2 regions of the Enterobacter cloacae complex sp. HYC042_NIDB genome follow, and region 1 is predicted to be linked to the other one. Evidence: predicted binding sites of a transcription regulator. Region 1 holds the regulator's gene; the other holds the start of a gene.
The links. The regulator Fur, encoded in region 1, represses iron uptake genes when iron is present. The targets are predictions, from matches to a motif close to ATAATAATGAGAACNACTATCAA.
Positions count from the first base shown of each region.

Region 2: OKF39_RS17060 (Nramp family divalent metal transporter) is a predicted target of Fur. The motif match lies at 1,122-1,144, and genes of this name have one in related genera.

Region 1 is NZ_CP109650.1:1,534,133-1,541,908, forward strand. It holds gene chiP (chitoporin ChiP) at 1-879, shown strand, start outside; gene chiQ (ChiQ/YbfN family lipoprotein) at 927-1,253, shown strand; gene fur (ferric iron uptake transcriptional regulator) at 1,346-1,792, opposite strand; gene fldA (flavodoxin FldA) at 2,081-2,611, opposite strand; gene ybfE (LexA regulated protein) at 2,767-3,054, opposite strand; gene ybfF (esterase) at 3,183-3,956, opposite strand; gene seqA (replication initiation negative regulator SeqA) at 4,140-4,688, shown strand; gene pgm (phosphoglucomutase (alpha-D-glucose-1,6-bisphosphate-dependent)) at 4,713-6,353, shown strand; gene potE (putrescine-ornithine antiporter) at 6,444-7,757, opposite strand; gene speF (ornithine decarboxylase SpeF) at 7,754-7,776, opposite strand, start outside.
Region 2 is NZ_CP109650.1:3,569,031-3,576,806, forward strand. It holds gene OKF39_RS17060 (Nramp family divalent metal transporter) at 1-1,080, opposite strand, end outside; gene OKF39_RS17065 (NupC/NupG family nucleoside CNT transporter) at 1,427-2,614, shown strand; gene OKF39_RS17070 (sensor domain-containing phosphodiesterase) at 2,658-4,847, opposite strand; tRNA gene OKF39_RS17075 (tRNA-Ala) at 5,063-5,138, opposite strand; tRNA gene OKF39_RS17080 (tRNA-Ala) at 5,180-5,255, opposite strand; gene OKF39_RS17085 (YfeC-like transcriptional regulator) at 5,473-5,835, shown strand; gene OKF39_RS17090 (YfeC-like transcriptional regulator) at 5,837-6,220, shown strand; gene gltX (glutamate--tRNA ligase) at 6,272-7,687, opposite strand.

The DNA of each region.
Region 1 (7,776 bases):
GAAGCCGGGGCTAACTTTGACTACGGTGATGCAGGTGCGTTGAGCTTCTCCTATATGTGGACCAACGAGTACAAAGCGCCGTGGCACATTGAGATGGACAAGTTCTACCAGAACGATAAGAAAACCAAAGTCGATTACCTCCACTCGCTGGGCGCGAAGTACGACTTCAAAAACGATCTGGTTCTGGAAGCCGCATTTGGTCAGGCGGAAGGCTATATCGATCAGTATTTTGCTAAAGCCAGCTACAAATTTGATATCGCCGGTAGTCCGCTGAGCACCAGCTACCAGTTCTACGGTACGCGCGATAAGGTCAGCGATGGCAGCGTAAATGACATTTATAACGGTACCGCGTGGCTGCAGGCGTTAACCTTCGGCTATAAGGTCGGTCAGGTTGATTTGCGTCTGGAAGGCACGTGGGTGAAGGCGGAAGGGCAGCAGGGCTACTTCCTGCAGCGTATGACGCCGACCTATGCCTCATCCAACGGTCGTCTGGATATCTGGTGGGATAACCGCTCAGACTTCAACGCCGACGGCGAGAAAGCGGTCTTCTTCGGCGCCATGTATGACCTGAAAAACTGGAACCTGCCGGGCTGGGCGGTGGGCGCTTCTTACGCTTACGCCTGGGATGCAAAACCAGCAGACATGGCGACGCCGGATGCGTACTACGATCCAAACTATCGCCTGAAAGAGTCCTCCTACAGCCTGGATGCTATCTACACCCTGCAGGATGGCCGCGCGAAAGGCACGATGTTCAAGCTGCACTTCACGCAGTATGACAACCACTCCGATATCCCAAGCTATGCGGGCGGTTACGGCAACATCTTCCAGGATGAACGTGACGTCAAATTCATGGTTATCGCCCCATTCACCATCTTCTGATGAGCACACCGGCGGGCTGAGTCCCGCCGGTCTGGAGACTGCACATGATGAAAAAAATCGTAATCGTCGCGCTGATGGCATCAGGGCTGGTGGCGTGTGTTCAGACTCAGGCGCCGAAAGAGGACGCCCGTCTGAAGGAGGCGTATAGCGCCTGTATTAATACCGCGGAAGGATCGCCTGAGAAAATTGAAGCCTGCCAGAGTGTGCTAAATGTGTTAAAGAAAGAGAAAGCGCATGAGGTGTTCGCGACGCAGGAGAATGTTCGCGTGATGGATTATCAGGCCTGCATCCAGGCACGTAAAACCGGTAACGATCAGGAAGTGGCGAAGCGTTGCGATAAAATCTGGAACGAGATACGCAATAACAACAAATAAGTTGCTCTACGCCCGGTGGCACTTTGCTGACCGGGCTTTTTTCAGGCAAAAAAAAGCCAACCTTACGGCTGGCTCAGAGTATGAACGCTAACTTATTTTGTGTCGTGAGCGTGTTCATTCTCGCGGCAATCCCCTTCAGCGCAGTGACCGTAAAGGTACAGGCTGTGGTTGGTCAGGCGAATGCCATGACGAGCTGCGATTTCACGCTGACGCGCTTCGATGGAATCATCGCTAAATTCAATGACCTTGCCGCAATCGAGGCAGATCAGGTGATCGTGGTGATGCTGCTGGGTCAGTTCGAATACAGATTTACCGCCTTCGAAATTATGACGGGTAACAATGCCCGCGTCATCAAACTGGTTCAGCACGCGATATACGGTGGCCAGCCCAATCTCTTCACCCATGTCGATAAGACGTTTATAAAGGTCTTCCGCACTGACATGGTGATTGTCTGGACCCTGAAGCACTTCCAGGATTTTTAACCGAGGAAGCGTTACTTTCAGGCCAGCCTTCTTTAATGCGGTATTGTTGTCAGTCATGCGGAATCTGTCCTGTTGCTAAACGATTCACTTCTCTGGGAAGTGACAGAAAATGCACCTGGGATAATGCGTCTCATTATAGAACTGCCATGCCTAAATGAAAACTGCAAGTCTCAGGCAAAGTATGCTTATAAAAACGTGGTATCACCTACAAACTTGCTCAATGGAAACCACATTTTGCCAGGGAGACATTGTACAGGTCTGGACGAAAAAGTTAAAAGTTTGTAGCAATTAATTTAATCGGTTTTACCTGGAAAAGGGGCGCAACCCGCGTTGCGCCGTAAAAAATCAGGCGTTGAGAATATCGTCCAGATGCAGTTCTTCGCGGATCTGTTTAACCCACTTCTCTACACGCTCTGCGGTCAGTTCTGGCTGACGGTCTTCGTCAATGGCAAGTCCGACAAAATGATCGTCATCGGCCAGGCCTTTAGAAGCTTCGAAGTGGTAACCGGCAGTCGGCCAGTGGCCCACAATAACCGCGCCATTAGGCTCAATGATGTCGCGAATCGTCCCCAGCGCATCACAGAAGTACTCGGCGTAATCTTCCTGATCGCCACAACCGAACAGGGCAACCAGCTTGCCGTTGAAGTCCACCTCTTCCAGCGTCGGGAAGAAATCGTCCCAGTCGCACTGGGCTTCACCATAGTACCAGGTTGGAATACCCAGCAGCAGAATGTCATAGCCCTCGAGATCTTCTTTGCTGCTCTTGGCGATGTCATGCACATCAGCAACGTCTTTACCGAGCTGTTTCTGAATGTTTTTTGCGATATTTTCGGTATTGCCGGTATCACTGCCGAAGAAAATGCCGATGATTGCCATGAGTAAAATAACCTCTTGAAACTTAATGGTATGGTGGCGCAATTCGGCCACGGATAAGGGCAATAATAGCAGAACTGGCAACCCTGCGGAAACCGCTATCGCGCAGGACTGCACTCTGTGCTACATGAAAAGGGCGATAAAGGGGTTTTTCAGACTTATGCCTGGCTGCGCAGCGTCTCAAGTTGGGCGATGAGCATCTCTTCAATAAGCTCGCTGCGGCTGATGTTACGCGCCTCTGCCAGCTCGTTAAGCGCATCGACCGCGTCGGCGTTGAGCTTCAGTTCGACACGCTTAAGCCCACGATTTTTATCGCGTTTAAGCTGATTGCGTTTATTGATACGCAGCTGTTCATCGCGCGAAAGCGGATTCGTTTTCGGTCGTCCCGGTCGACGCTCATTCGCGAACAGATCTAGTGTCGTACGGTCCGTTTGTTCTTTGGCCATGATTATGAGACTTCGGGGGAAACACGCCGCCCTGCTAAAGCCCGGGCGATAAGCGCGCCATCATACATCACCAAAAACGGCACGCCAACGACTGGAAGCCCGTCATCTTCCAGTCGCTCTCTTTTTAATCAATTTGCAGTATCAGCGAGATAGCGGCGAATGGCGCGCAGTACAGCATCCGGTTTTTCCGCATGCACCCAGTGTCCGGCACCGGCAATGACGTGGGCGCGCGCCTGCGGGAATTGTGCCAGCAGCGTGTCGCGGTACGCGTCGGTAATATAAGGAGAGTTACCGCCGCGAATAAAGAGGGCAGGATGCGGCCAGGCGGGAACGGTTTCCCAGCCCACGATATTGTTGTACTGGTCCCACAGCACCGGCACGTTAAAACGCCACTGCCCGTCAACAAACGACTTCAAAAGGAACTGCACCACGCCTTCTTCATCAAGATGCTCACGCATAACCGCTGCAGCCTGCTGACGAGTGGAAACGCCAGCTTCGGTTACGGCATTGATCGCCGCGAAAATCTCATCGTGACGGCGAACGTCGTAATCCACAGGCGCAACGTCAATCACGACAAGCCCGGAAATTCGTTCTGGCGCCAGCGCGGTGAGCGCCATAACCGCTTTACCGCCCATTGAATGCCCGATGAGGGTCACCTTCTGCAGGTTGTGCGCGTCCAGCGTATCCAGCAGATCCTGCGCCATTGCCGCATAGGTCATCTCGTCTGAGCGGCCGGAAAGCCCGTGGTTGCGCATATCGACCTGCAAAATATCGTGATCGGTAACCAAATCACGGGCCAGCACGCCCAGGTTATCCAGGCTGCCAAAAAGTCCATGAACCAGCACGATGGGGGAATAATTGTTCGGCGATTGTGCAGTTTGCGCTCGGGTATTCAATTTCATGGCAAAGTTCTTTTTTTACGTATGTCAGGTTAGGGTATCATGTTGACCATTCTGCCGCCCGGCTGCAAGGTTCCAGTTTAATCTGACTTTTGCCGCCAACCTGGTTTGACGCTATCCGCTGTTGGGATTTGACCTTATAATCCCAATGACTTGTATTCAGATAAGATATCGCACTGGATTAAGATGAAAACAATCGAAGTTGATGACGAACTCTATCAGTATATTGCCAGCCAGACGCGGCATATCGGGGAGAGCGCGTCCGACATTTTACGGCGCATGCTTAAAATTTCCGCCGCTTCACAGCCTGCCACACCAGTTACCAAAGATGTCGTGTCTCAGCCGAGCGTTGCTGCACAAGCAAAACCTGCCGTGACGCCGGTAAAAGATAAAGTGCGCGCGATGCGCGAACTGCTGCTCTCCGACGAATATGCGGAGCAGAAAAAGGCGGTTAACCGTTTTATGCTGGTGCTGTCTACACTTTACTCCCTGGATAACAAAGCGTTTGCTGAAGCGACCGAGTCGCTGCACGGCCGTACCCGCGTCTATTTCGCGGGCGACGAGCAGACGCTGCTGCAAAATGGCAATCAAACCAAACCTAAACATGTCCCTGGCACTCCGTACTGGGTGATCACCAATACCAATACGGGCCGCAAGTGCAGCATGATTGAACACATCATGCAGTCCATGCAGTTCCCGGCGGAATTGATTGAAAAGGTTTGCGGTACAATTTAACCCTTGCATCATAAGGACCCGGTAATGGCAAATCACAGCCGTGCAGGCCAACCTGCACAACAAAGCGATTTGATTAACGTCGCTCAGCTGACCGCGCAGTATTACGTGCTGAAACCGGTCGTGGGCAACGCAGAACACGCAGTGAAGTTTGGTACATCTGGTCACCGCGGCAGCGCGGCGCGCCACAGCTTTAACGAACCGCACATTCTGGCCATTGCTCAGGCCATTGCGGAAGAGCGCGCTAAAAACGGCGTTACCGGTCCGTGCTACGTGGGCAAAGATACCCATGCGCTGTCTGAACCGGCGTTTATTTCCGTGCTGGAAGTGCTGGCGGCGAACGGTGTGGACGTGATTGTTCAGGAGAACAATGGGTTTACTCCAACACCGGCGGTATCAAACGCGATCCTTGTGCACAACAAAAAAGGTGGCGCGCAGGCTGACGGTATCGTCATTACGCCATCCCACAACCCGCCGGAAGACGGTGGTATCAAATACAACCCGCCTAACGGCGGCCCGGCTGACACTAACGTCACCAAAGTGGTGGAAGATCGTGCAAACGCGCTGCTGGCCGACGGTCTGAAAGGCGTTAAACGTATTTCTCTTGATGAGGCGATGGCCTCCGGTCACGTGAAAGAGCAGGATCTGGTTCAGCCGTTTGTGGAAGGGCTGGCGGATATCGTCGATATGGCGGCGATTCAGAAAGCTGGCCTGAAGCTGGGCGTGGATCCGCTGGGCGGCTCCGGTATTGAGTACTGGAAGCGCATCGCCGAGCACTACAAGCTGGATCTGACCATCGTGAACGATCACGTCGATCAGACCTTCCGCTTTATGCACCTGGATAAAGACGGCGCGATCCGTATGGACTGCTCCTCCGAATGCGCGATGGCGGGCCTGCTGGCGCTGCGCGATAAATTCGACCTGGCGTTTGCTAACGACCCGGACTATGACCGTCACGGCATCGTCACCCCTGCCGGGCTGATGAACCCGAACCACTATCTGGCTGTTGCGATCAACTACCTGTTCCAGCACCGTCCGCAGTGGGGCAAAGAGGTGGCTGTCGGTAAAACGCTGGTCTCTTCTGCGATGATCGACCGCGTGGTGGACGCGCTGGGCCGCAAGCTGGTGGAAGTGCCGGTAGGCTTCAAGTGGTTCGTTGACGGTCTGCACGACGGCAGCTTTGGCTTCGGCGGCGAAGAGAGCGCAGGCGCGTCCTTCCTGCGTTTCGACGGCACCCCGTGGTCAACCGATAAAGACGGCATCATCATGTGCCTGCTGGCGGCGGAAATCACCGCGGTCACCGGTAAAAACCCGCAGGAACACTACAACGAGCTGGCTGCACGCTTTGGTGCACCAAGCTATAACCGTATTCAGGCTGGCGCGACCTCTGCCCAGAAAGCGGCTCTGTCCAAACTCTCTCCGGAGATGGTCAGCGCAAGCACCCTGGCAGGCGATCCGATCACCGCGCGTCTGACGGCGGCACCGGGTAACGGTGCTTCTATCGGCGGCCTGAAAGTGATGACCGAAAATGGCTGGTTCGCCGCGCGTCCGTCCGGTACGGAAGATGCGTACAAGATCTATTGCGAAAGCTTCCTCGGCGCTGAGCATCGCCAGCAGATTGAGAAAGAAGCGGTAGAGATTGTCAGCGAAGTGCTGAAAAACGCATAACTGCGGTTTGTCTGCCGGGCGGCACTGCGTTTGCCCGGCCTACAACAGCGATCATAGGCCCGGTAAGCGTTAGCGCCACCGGGCTTTTTTTTAGCTATGTTTGTTCTTCAATTCAAATCTCGGCGACACCAGACCGTACAGCGTCCAGCCCATAAAGGTCACTATCGCCCCGTACAGCATCGCCTCCTGGCCAGACGAGTAGAGCGCATAGAAGCTGTATATCGCCCCAACCAGCGCCACGATATTCGCTACTCGCGCTTTGTGCGGATCCACCTTCGCCACCTTCTGAATGATCGCCAGCGCCGCCATCGACAGAATATACGGGATGATGTTCGTCACCACCGCCAGGTTGACCAGCACGTTGAACTGGCTGTTCAGCGACGGGCTGATGGTCATTAGCGATAATCCGCTCTGGAAGATGACAATTGCCAGCATCCCCTGCACCGGCGCATCGGCTTTGGTCACGCGGGAGAAGATTTTCGGGAAATAGCCTTCATCTGCCGAAGATTTAAAAACCTGTGCAATAGTGAACTGCCAGCCAAGCAGCGATCCGCAGCAGGACATCACCATCAGCCCCATGATCACTTTCCCGACTTCCGGGGTGAACATCTGCGCAAAGGCCAGTCCGAACGGTGCCGTGGAGTTAGCCAGATCCATGTTTGGCACGATCCCCGCTATCACGTTGGTTGAAACGATATAGATCACCGCCGCGCCCAGCGTCCCGCCGAGAACCGCAATCGGCACGTTCTTCTCCGGATTTTCCACCACTTCCGCATTTGCGCAGGCGGATTCCAGGCCCAGGAAAGCCCAGAGCGTCATGGCGATAGACGAGCCCACGGCGGTGAAGAACGGCACATGGTGCGGGTTCCAGGAGTTGGCGTACAGCGTCGGGCTAAACCAGAACCAGCCGATAATGCACAGACCGACCACCGGGATGATCACGCCCCAGACGGTGATGCTGCTGAGCTGTCCGGTGATGCGCGCGCCGCCAAAGTTGGCGACGGTACAGATCCACAGCACGCCGATCGTCGCCAGCCCAATTTGCACCGGGCTGAGCGTCGCGCCAAACAGCTCCGTACCGTAGCCCACGGCGGAGATGGCAATCGCCACGTTGGCGATCAGCAGCGACACCCCATAGGTATAGTTCGCCATAAAGTTGCCGGACTTGCCGAAGGCGTACTCGGCATAGCCGCCCATGCCGCCTGACTTGCGGCTGAACATCCCGCACTTGGCAAACGCCCACGCCAGCGCCATCGATCCGACAGCCGTCACCAGCCAGGAGATGATAGAGATGGTCCCCACCTCGGCAAGCTTGGTGGGCAGCATGATAATCCCGGAGCCCATCATGTTCACCATGGTGAGGATAGTCAGCTGCACCACGCCCATCTTATTGGACTTGCTCATAATTTTTCTCCTTTCAGCA
Region 2 (7,776 bases), 2.0 Mb from region 1:
AATACCAAAGCTCAGCAGCACCTGGCTCATCACCAGAATTCGCGTTGGATCGAGCCCCATCAGAATCACGATAAACGACGGAAGCATGGTGATAAAACGACGCACCCACAATGGAATATGGAAGCGAACAAATCCCTGCATCACCACCTGCCCTGCCAGCGTCCCCACCACCGTGGAGGAGAGACCGGCGGCAACCAGGCTCAGACCAAATATCGTGGCAGCAGCATGGCTCAGTAACGGCTCAAGCGTGAGGTAAGCCTGGTCGAGATCGGCGACACCAGTATGACCGTTAAAGTGGAAAGCGGCGGCTGCGGTGGCCATCATCGCCAGATTCACAAAACCCGCGATGGTCATGGCGATTGCCACATCCCATTTGGTTGCCGAGTAGCGTTCTTTACGCGTCCCGCCGTGCAGATGCTGGGTCAAAGAGGAGTGCAAATAAATGACATGCGGCATAATGGTCGCCCCAAGTACCCCGGCGGCCAGGAAAACCGCTTCCGAGGTTGGCAGGCTTGGGATCACCATGCCTTTCGCGAGCTGCGCCAGATTCGGCTGTGAGAAAATCAGCTCGACGATGTACGCCGCAGCAACAAACAGCAGCAGGCCACCAATGACCTTCTCCAGCGGTTTTTGACCCCGACGTTGCAGCATCAGGATCAGGAATGTGGCAATCCCGGTCAGCACCGCCCCCTGTAACAGCGACACGCCCAGAATCAGCTTAAAGCCGATCGCTGCCCCGATAAATTCAGCGAGATCGGTTGCCATGGCGATAATTTCCGCCTGAACCCAGTAGAGCCACACCGCCGGACGGGGATAATGGTCGCGAATTTGCTCCGCCAGGTTTTTACCCGTGGCAATCCCCAGTTTTGCAGAGAGCATCTGAATCAGCATCGCCATCAGGTTTGCCCAGACGACCACCCACAGCAGCTTATAGCCGAAACTGGCCCCGGCCTGAATATTGGTCGCAAAATTACCCGGATCGATATAGCCGATGGCAGCAATAAAAGCAGGTCCCATTAATGCGAACCGCAACTTGCGCGCGGCTCTACCACTGCTACCCTCTACGCGACTGTTTGTCATTATCTGCCTCTGGAAATATAGCCTTTGCTATGTTTAATGCTATCAAAATGAGAATGATTATCAAGATCATTTAGAGAGTTTAAAATGATTTCTCTGATAGCTAAGAACAATAGATGGGCAGGTGGTGCGACATCACAGAATGTGAAAATGCGCGGTCATTTGTGAAGCGTAGCACACAAACTTAACTTTTCACTCATTTACCTAACATAACAAAAATGTATTGTGGATCACTAATTTTGAGACTCGTCACAGGATGTAACTATAGTGTGTCCCTGATCTCGTTTTCTTTTCGCTTGTTACATAGAATGTGCACGAAAATTAAACCTGCCTCATATTTGGAGCAAATATGGACCGCGTCCTTCATTTTGTCCTGGCACTTGTTGTCGTTACTGCACTCGCATTGCTGGTCAGCACAGACCGCAAAAAAATTCGTATTCGTTATGTTGTCCAGCTGCTGGTCATTGAAGTTTTACTTGCGTGGTTCTTCCTGAACTCCAACGTAGGCCTCGGCTTCGTGAAAGGCTTCTCCGAAATGTTCGAAAAACTGCTCGGATTCGCCAACGAAGGGACAAACTTTGTCTTCGGTAAAATGAACGACGAAGGTCTGGCATTCTTCTTCCTGAAGGTACTGTGCCCAATCGTCTTCATCTCCGCGCTGATCGGTATTCTGCAGCACATCCGCGTTCTGCCGTTCGTTATTCGTGGCATTGGTTTCCTGTTATCCAAAGTAAACGGCATGGGCAAGCTGGAATCTTTCAACGCCGTAAGTTCCCTGATCCTCGGTCAGTCTGAGAACTTCATCGCGTATAAAGATATCCTCGGCAAAATGTCCCGTAACCGCATGTACACCATGGCGGCAACCGCGATGTCTACCGTTTCCATGTCTATCGTGGGCGCGTACATGACCATGCTGGAGCCAAAATATGTGGTTGCAGCGCTGGTTCTGAATATGTTCAGCACCTTTATCGTTCTGTCGCTGATAAACCCGTATCGTGTTGACGCCAGCGAAGAGAACATCCAGATGTCTAACCTGCACGAAGGTCAGAGCTTCTTCGAAATGCTGGGTGAGTACATCCTGGCCGGTTTCAAAGTGGCGATTATCGTTGCCGCAATGCTGATCGGCTTTATCGCCCTGATCTCCGCACTGAACGCCCTGTTCGCCGCAGTGCTGGGCATCTCCTTCCAGGGCATCCTGGGCTACATCTTCTACCCTGTCGCATGGGTGATGGGTGTTCCGGCTCATGAAGCGCTGCAGGTAGGCAGTATCATGGCGACCAAGCTGGTTTCTAACGAATTCGTTGCGATGATGGATCTGCAGAAAATCGCCAGCACGCTCTCTCCACGTGCGGAAGGCATTCTGTCCGTATTCCTGGTCTCCTTCGCGAACTTCTCGTCCATCGGTATTATCGCCGGTGCGATTAAAGGCCTGAACGAAGAACAGGGTAACGTGGTTTCTCGCTTTGGCCTGAAACTGGTTTACGGCTCCACCCTGGTGAGCGTCCTGTCTGCTTCTATTGCTGCGCTGGTTCTGTAACGTTTAGCGTAAAAAAAAACCGGGAGACTTGCTCCCGGTTTTTTTATGCCCGCAATTCTTCCAGCGGTTTGGGTTTGCCTATCAGGTAGCCCTGGAGATAGTCCACGCCGAAGCGTAGCAGCATCTCCCGCTGCGCTGGCGTCTCAACATATTCGGCCACCACGCACAGTGATTTCGTCTTCGCCAGATTACATATTGACTGGACGATCATTGCGTCCATATCATCAGTACAAATATCTTTCACGAAGCAGCCGTCAATTTTAATGATGTCTGCCTGCAGGCGTCTCAGACGCTCGTAGTTGGCGTAGCCGGTTCCAAAATCATCGATGGCAATCCTGAAACCGTAATCCCGCAGCTGCTGAATGTTGTGGATGCTGCAGCCGGAATTGGAGAAGGCCTGCTCTTCGGTGATCTCAATCACGACAGCCTGAGGCGCAACGCCGTACCGTTCAAAGAGCGCACAAATCTCAGTCGCCACCTCATTTTGCATCAGCGTAAGCGGCATCAGATTGACAGAGAAACGGGCGCCAGCCTGCGTCGCTGGGTGATCGCGCAGCCACAGCAGTAATTTTTCCATGACGCACATATCAAACCGGTGGCTGAGGTTGAACTGGGCAATCAGGGGAATAAAGCGGTCAGGGGTGATGATCTCGCCCTCGCTCTCCATACGCGCCAGAATTTCGTAGTACCCGCTACCGTCCGCCTTCTGGATCGGCTGCGCATACAAATGGAACTGCCCCGCCTCCAGGGCGTGCTTAATCCGCGCCAGCATCAGGACACGCTCCGTTGTTTGTCCTGATGCAGCTTCCAGGCTATTCGTCAGCGCAAGAACGTTGTGCGCTCCGCAGGATTGCTCGGCCAGCCAGCTCAGTTGCCCCAGCGTGTGGTGCAGTTTCTCACCGTTTTCGACCATTCCCCAGGAGGCGCCAAATTCGATATCCAGCCCGGTATTGTTCCAGAAAATCTTACGGCTGTTCAGCCGATCAACCATATGCTGGAGGCGCTCGGCCGTTCCCTGCCCAAGCAATACCAGCACCAGCTCGCTTCCCGGCAGCTGGAAAAGCGTCTCATCTTTTTGCAACAGCGGCTGGAGAGAGGACGTGATCATTCGTTTGCAGTGCACCCGCATGAGAATGCCGTAATGGCGGCTCAAAAACTCCAGATTATCCATTCTCAGGCAACACACTTTGGCATCCGGGTGGTCGAGGAGAAAATCTTCCAGCGCACGAATGTTGGGTAATCCTGTCAGCGGATCGGTGAGCGCTCTGTCCTGCCAGCCCTGCTTCAACCATTCGCTTCGCTGATAGATACGCGACATATAAAGCAGGCAGATAGCAAAAGAGATCAGTACCGACAGGATAAAGGAGAGCGAATGGCCCGACTCCACTCCGTTTAGAAAGTTGTAGTTGTAGGTCAACAGCAGAAGCGCAGAGGTGGCCCACAGCAGAGAGATAAGCGCGTAGCTCAGACGGCTAATCGCTAACGTAAAGAGAATGAAAATAATCGGCATCAAATAGCCCGCAATAACAGGCGACTCAAAAGGCGCACATAAAATTGCGATGATGGCGATTAACAGCATCAGCCAGACGAATATATATAATGATTTCTTGTGTAAAAACACGGGCTTCACACTTCGCCGCCAGAACTTGATGGCATAACGAGGATTAATAATCATTCTTAACGGATAATAGAACATCATGGTAAAAATCATCGCCGCGCATATCAGACTTTGAATATCAACAACGTTATAAATTACCGTTCCTTCGCCGAAGAAAGTTGAGATTGTGACCGGAAAATCAAAGAAATAGCCAGCAAGATACATCGACATTTTAATGCCTATCGGCACCATAAAGCCGAGCCAAAATATGCGTAACCCAATGTGCCTGTTGGGCATACAGTAGCGCCAGCGCCGGCCCAGCACAAGGCGCAGAACACCGCAGGCAGCGAATACGGAGAAAGTCTGACAGAACAGTAATACTGAATATTGTAGTGGTGCTAAATTAACGTTAAATATATTAGCAACCATAAAACTTATCAGAATAGGCAGAATACCGCGGCGCCCCAATAACAGCATAATCGCCAGCATAACGCTTAACGGGAGCCACGCTAAATAAACGTCGTGTTCATTAACAATTGCACGCGGGGAGAGATAACGGGAAACGGGAACCGCAATCAGACAGATCGCCAGAGCAATTATAAATATCTTTACATTATTATACGATTTTCTATTCATTAAGCTGGGGGAGATTATTATCCATTCATATCATTGACCGCATGGATAATAGGTTTATTAATTACGCGAATCAAGTTGAAGTCTATTTATAGACTGATTTATTGATTTCGGTTGAGGTGGGATATGGAAAAAAACCATTTTGGCAACAAAATACGTTTAGGGGTGTTACAAAAACATAAAAAAAACCCTCGTCTTTTGACGAGGGTTTAAAATTTTGGTGGAGCTAAGCGGGATCGAACCGCTGACCTCTTGCATGCCATGCAAGCGCTCTCCCAGCTGAGCTATAGCCCCACATGTTACTTTACTAACCACACTCTGTTGGGTTCAGAGTTTGGTGGAGCTAAGCGGGATCGAACCGCTGACCTCCTGCATGCCATGCAGGCGCTCTCCCAGCTGAGCTATAGCCCCATCGTAAAGCTGTCATGTTGACGGGCGGCATAATATGAATTCCGCCGCGGAGTGTCAACGGCAAAATCAATAGCCGCGGTTCAATCGCCGAAAAATCATGCAAATGAATCACTTTGCGAGCCTGCTCGCAGTCATGAGTTAAGCCTGTCACGTTTTCACGTAAAACGGTGCTATAAAATGAGCCGTTAATTAACCCCACGAATATTCAGGAAATTGCATGATCAAGGAACGAATGACGCCGGAAGAGTTAGCCCTGCTCACTGGCTATAGCCGACAGACCATCAATAAATGGGTACGCAAAGAGGGTTGGATAACGTCGCCTAAGCCCGGTGTCCAGGGGGGTAAAGCGCGTCTGGTGCATGTGAACGAAAAGGTGCGTGACTTTATCCGCAGCGCACGCCGGGCAACGGAAACATCCGCTGTGCCTGACGGCATCAGCACTGACGGTTCACTTCATACCCTACTCCTGACGCTGGCCAATGAAATGACGCCGGAAGAGCAGAAGCAGTTGACATCGCTGCTATTGCGGGAAGGGATTACCGGTTTGTTGCAACGTTTAGGGATTCGCGACCAGAATTAATATGAAAAGACTACGTAGCAAAATGACCACGGAAGAGCTGGCGGAGAATTTGGGTGTTGCCAGACAAACGGTAAATCGCTGGATACGGCAGCAGGGGTGGAAAACCGAAGGACTCAATGGCGTAAAAGGCGGTCGGGCGCGGCTCATTCACGTTGATGCACGCGTGAAGGAACATATTATGAGCCTCCCGGCTATCCGTAACCGCCAGGCGGTTTATCATCTGGCTGAGGTGGCCTCATCCTACAATGAACAGCCTTCACGTCTGCGTCCGGGCATTATCGAAACGCTGGAGAGTATGACTGAGCTTGAACAGCAGCGTCTGGGTACCTTACTGAAGCGCGAAGGCATACGCGGTTTTCTTGCTCGTCTGGGTATTGCCGAATAAAAGACAAAAAAACGGCAGGATACCCTGCCGTTTTTCTTATAGATGGCTTAATTACTGCTGATTTTCACGTTCTGCAATAAAATCCAGCGCCTTGTTGATGCGCGCCACGCTGCGTGACTTGCCGATGGCATGGACAGTCACGTCCAGCGCCGGAGACTGACCCGCGCCGGTCACCGCAACGCGCAGCGGCATACCGACTTTGCCCATGCCCACTTCCAGTTCGTCTGCGGTCGCCTGAATGGCGTGATGCACATTTTCAGCGGTCCACTCGGTGAGCGCAGCAAGCTTGTCACGCACCACTTCCAGCGGCTGACGCGCAACCGGGCGGAGGTGCTTCTTCGCGGCGTCAGCGTCGAACTCATCAAACTCTTCATAGAAGTAGCGGCAGCTTTCGGCAATTTCTTTCAGCGTTTTGCAGCGCTCGCCGAGCAGTTTTACCAGGTCCGACAGCTCAGGGCCAGTGCGGGTATCAATGTTTGCCTGCTCAATGTGCCACTGCAGGTAAGTCGCCACATATTCCGGCGGCATGGTATTGATGTAGTGATGGTTGAGCCACAGCAGCTTGTCGGTGTTGAATGCGCTGGCAGATTTGCTCACAGAGCTCAGAGAGAACAGTTCGATCATCTCTTCGCGACTGAAGATCTCCTGGTCGCCGTGAGCCCAGCCCAGACGCACCAGATAGTTCAGCAGCGCTTCCGGCAGATAGCCGTCGTCGCGATACTGCATGACGCTGACCGCACCGTGACGTTTAGACAGCTTTTTACCGTCGTCGCCGTTGATCATGGAGACGTGCGCATAGACCGGAACAGGTGCATTCAGCGCTTTCAGGATGTTGATCTGGCGTGGGGTATTGTTGATATGGTCTTCACCACGGATAACGTGGGTAATTTCCATATCCCAGTCATCAACCACGACGCAGAAGTTATAGGTTGGGGAACCGTCGGTACGGCGTATGATCAGATCGTCCAGCTCCTGGTTGCTGAATTCGATCGGGCCACGGATCTGGTCGTCGAAAATCACCGAGCCATCCTGCGGGTTAGCAAAACGCACCACGCATGGCTCATCAGCGGCATGCTCGCTGTGGTCGTGGCGGCAGCGGCCGTCATAGCGCGGTTTTTCACCGTTCGCCATCTGCTCTTCACGCAGCGCATCCAGACGCTCTTTGGAGCAGTAGCACTTATACGCCGTGCCCGCGACCAGCATCTCATCAATAACAGCGTTATAGCGGTCAAAACGTTTGGTCTGGAAATACGGGCCTTCGTCCCACTGCAGGTTCAGCCAGTTCATACCATCCATAATGGCTTCAATTGCTTCCGGCGTGGAGCGCTCAAGATCGGTATCTTCTATACGCAGCACGAACTCACCTTGGTTGTGGCGTGCAAAAAGCCAGGAATAGAGAGCAGTACGAGCACCACCGACGTGCAGATAGCCTGTCGGGCTCGGCGCGAAGCGAGTTTTGATTTTCATGAAATGGCCTTACGTTATAAAGATGCCGGCAATCGGCAAATCCCGGGGAAAAAACGATGGGCAATATTCTATCACTGTGGGGGGATTCC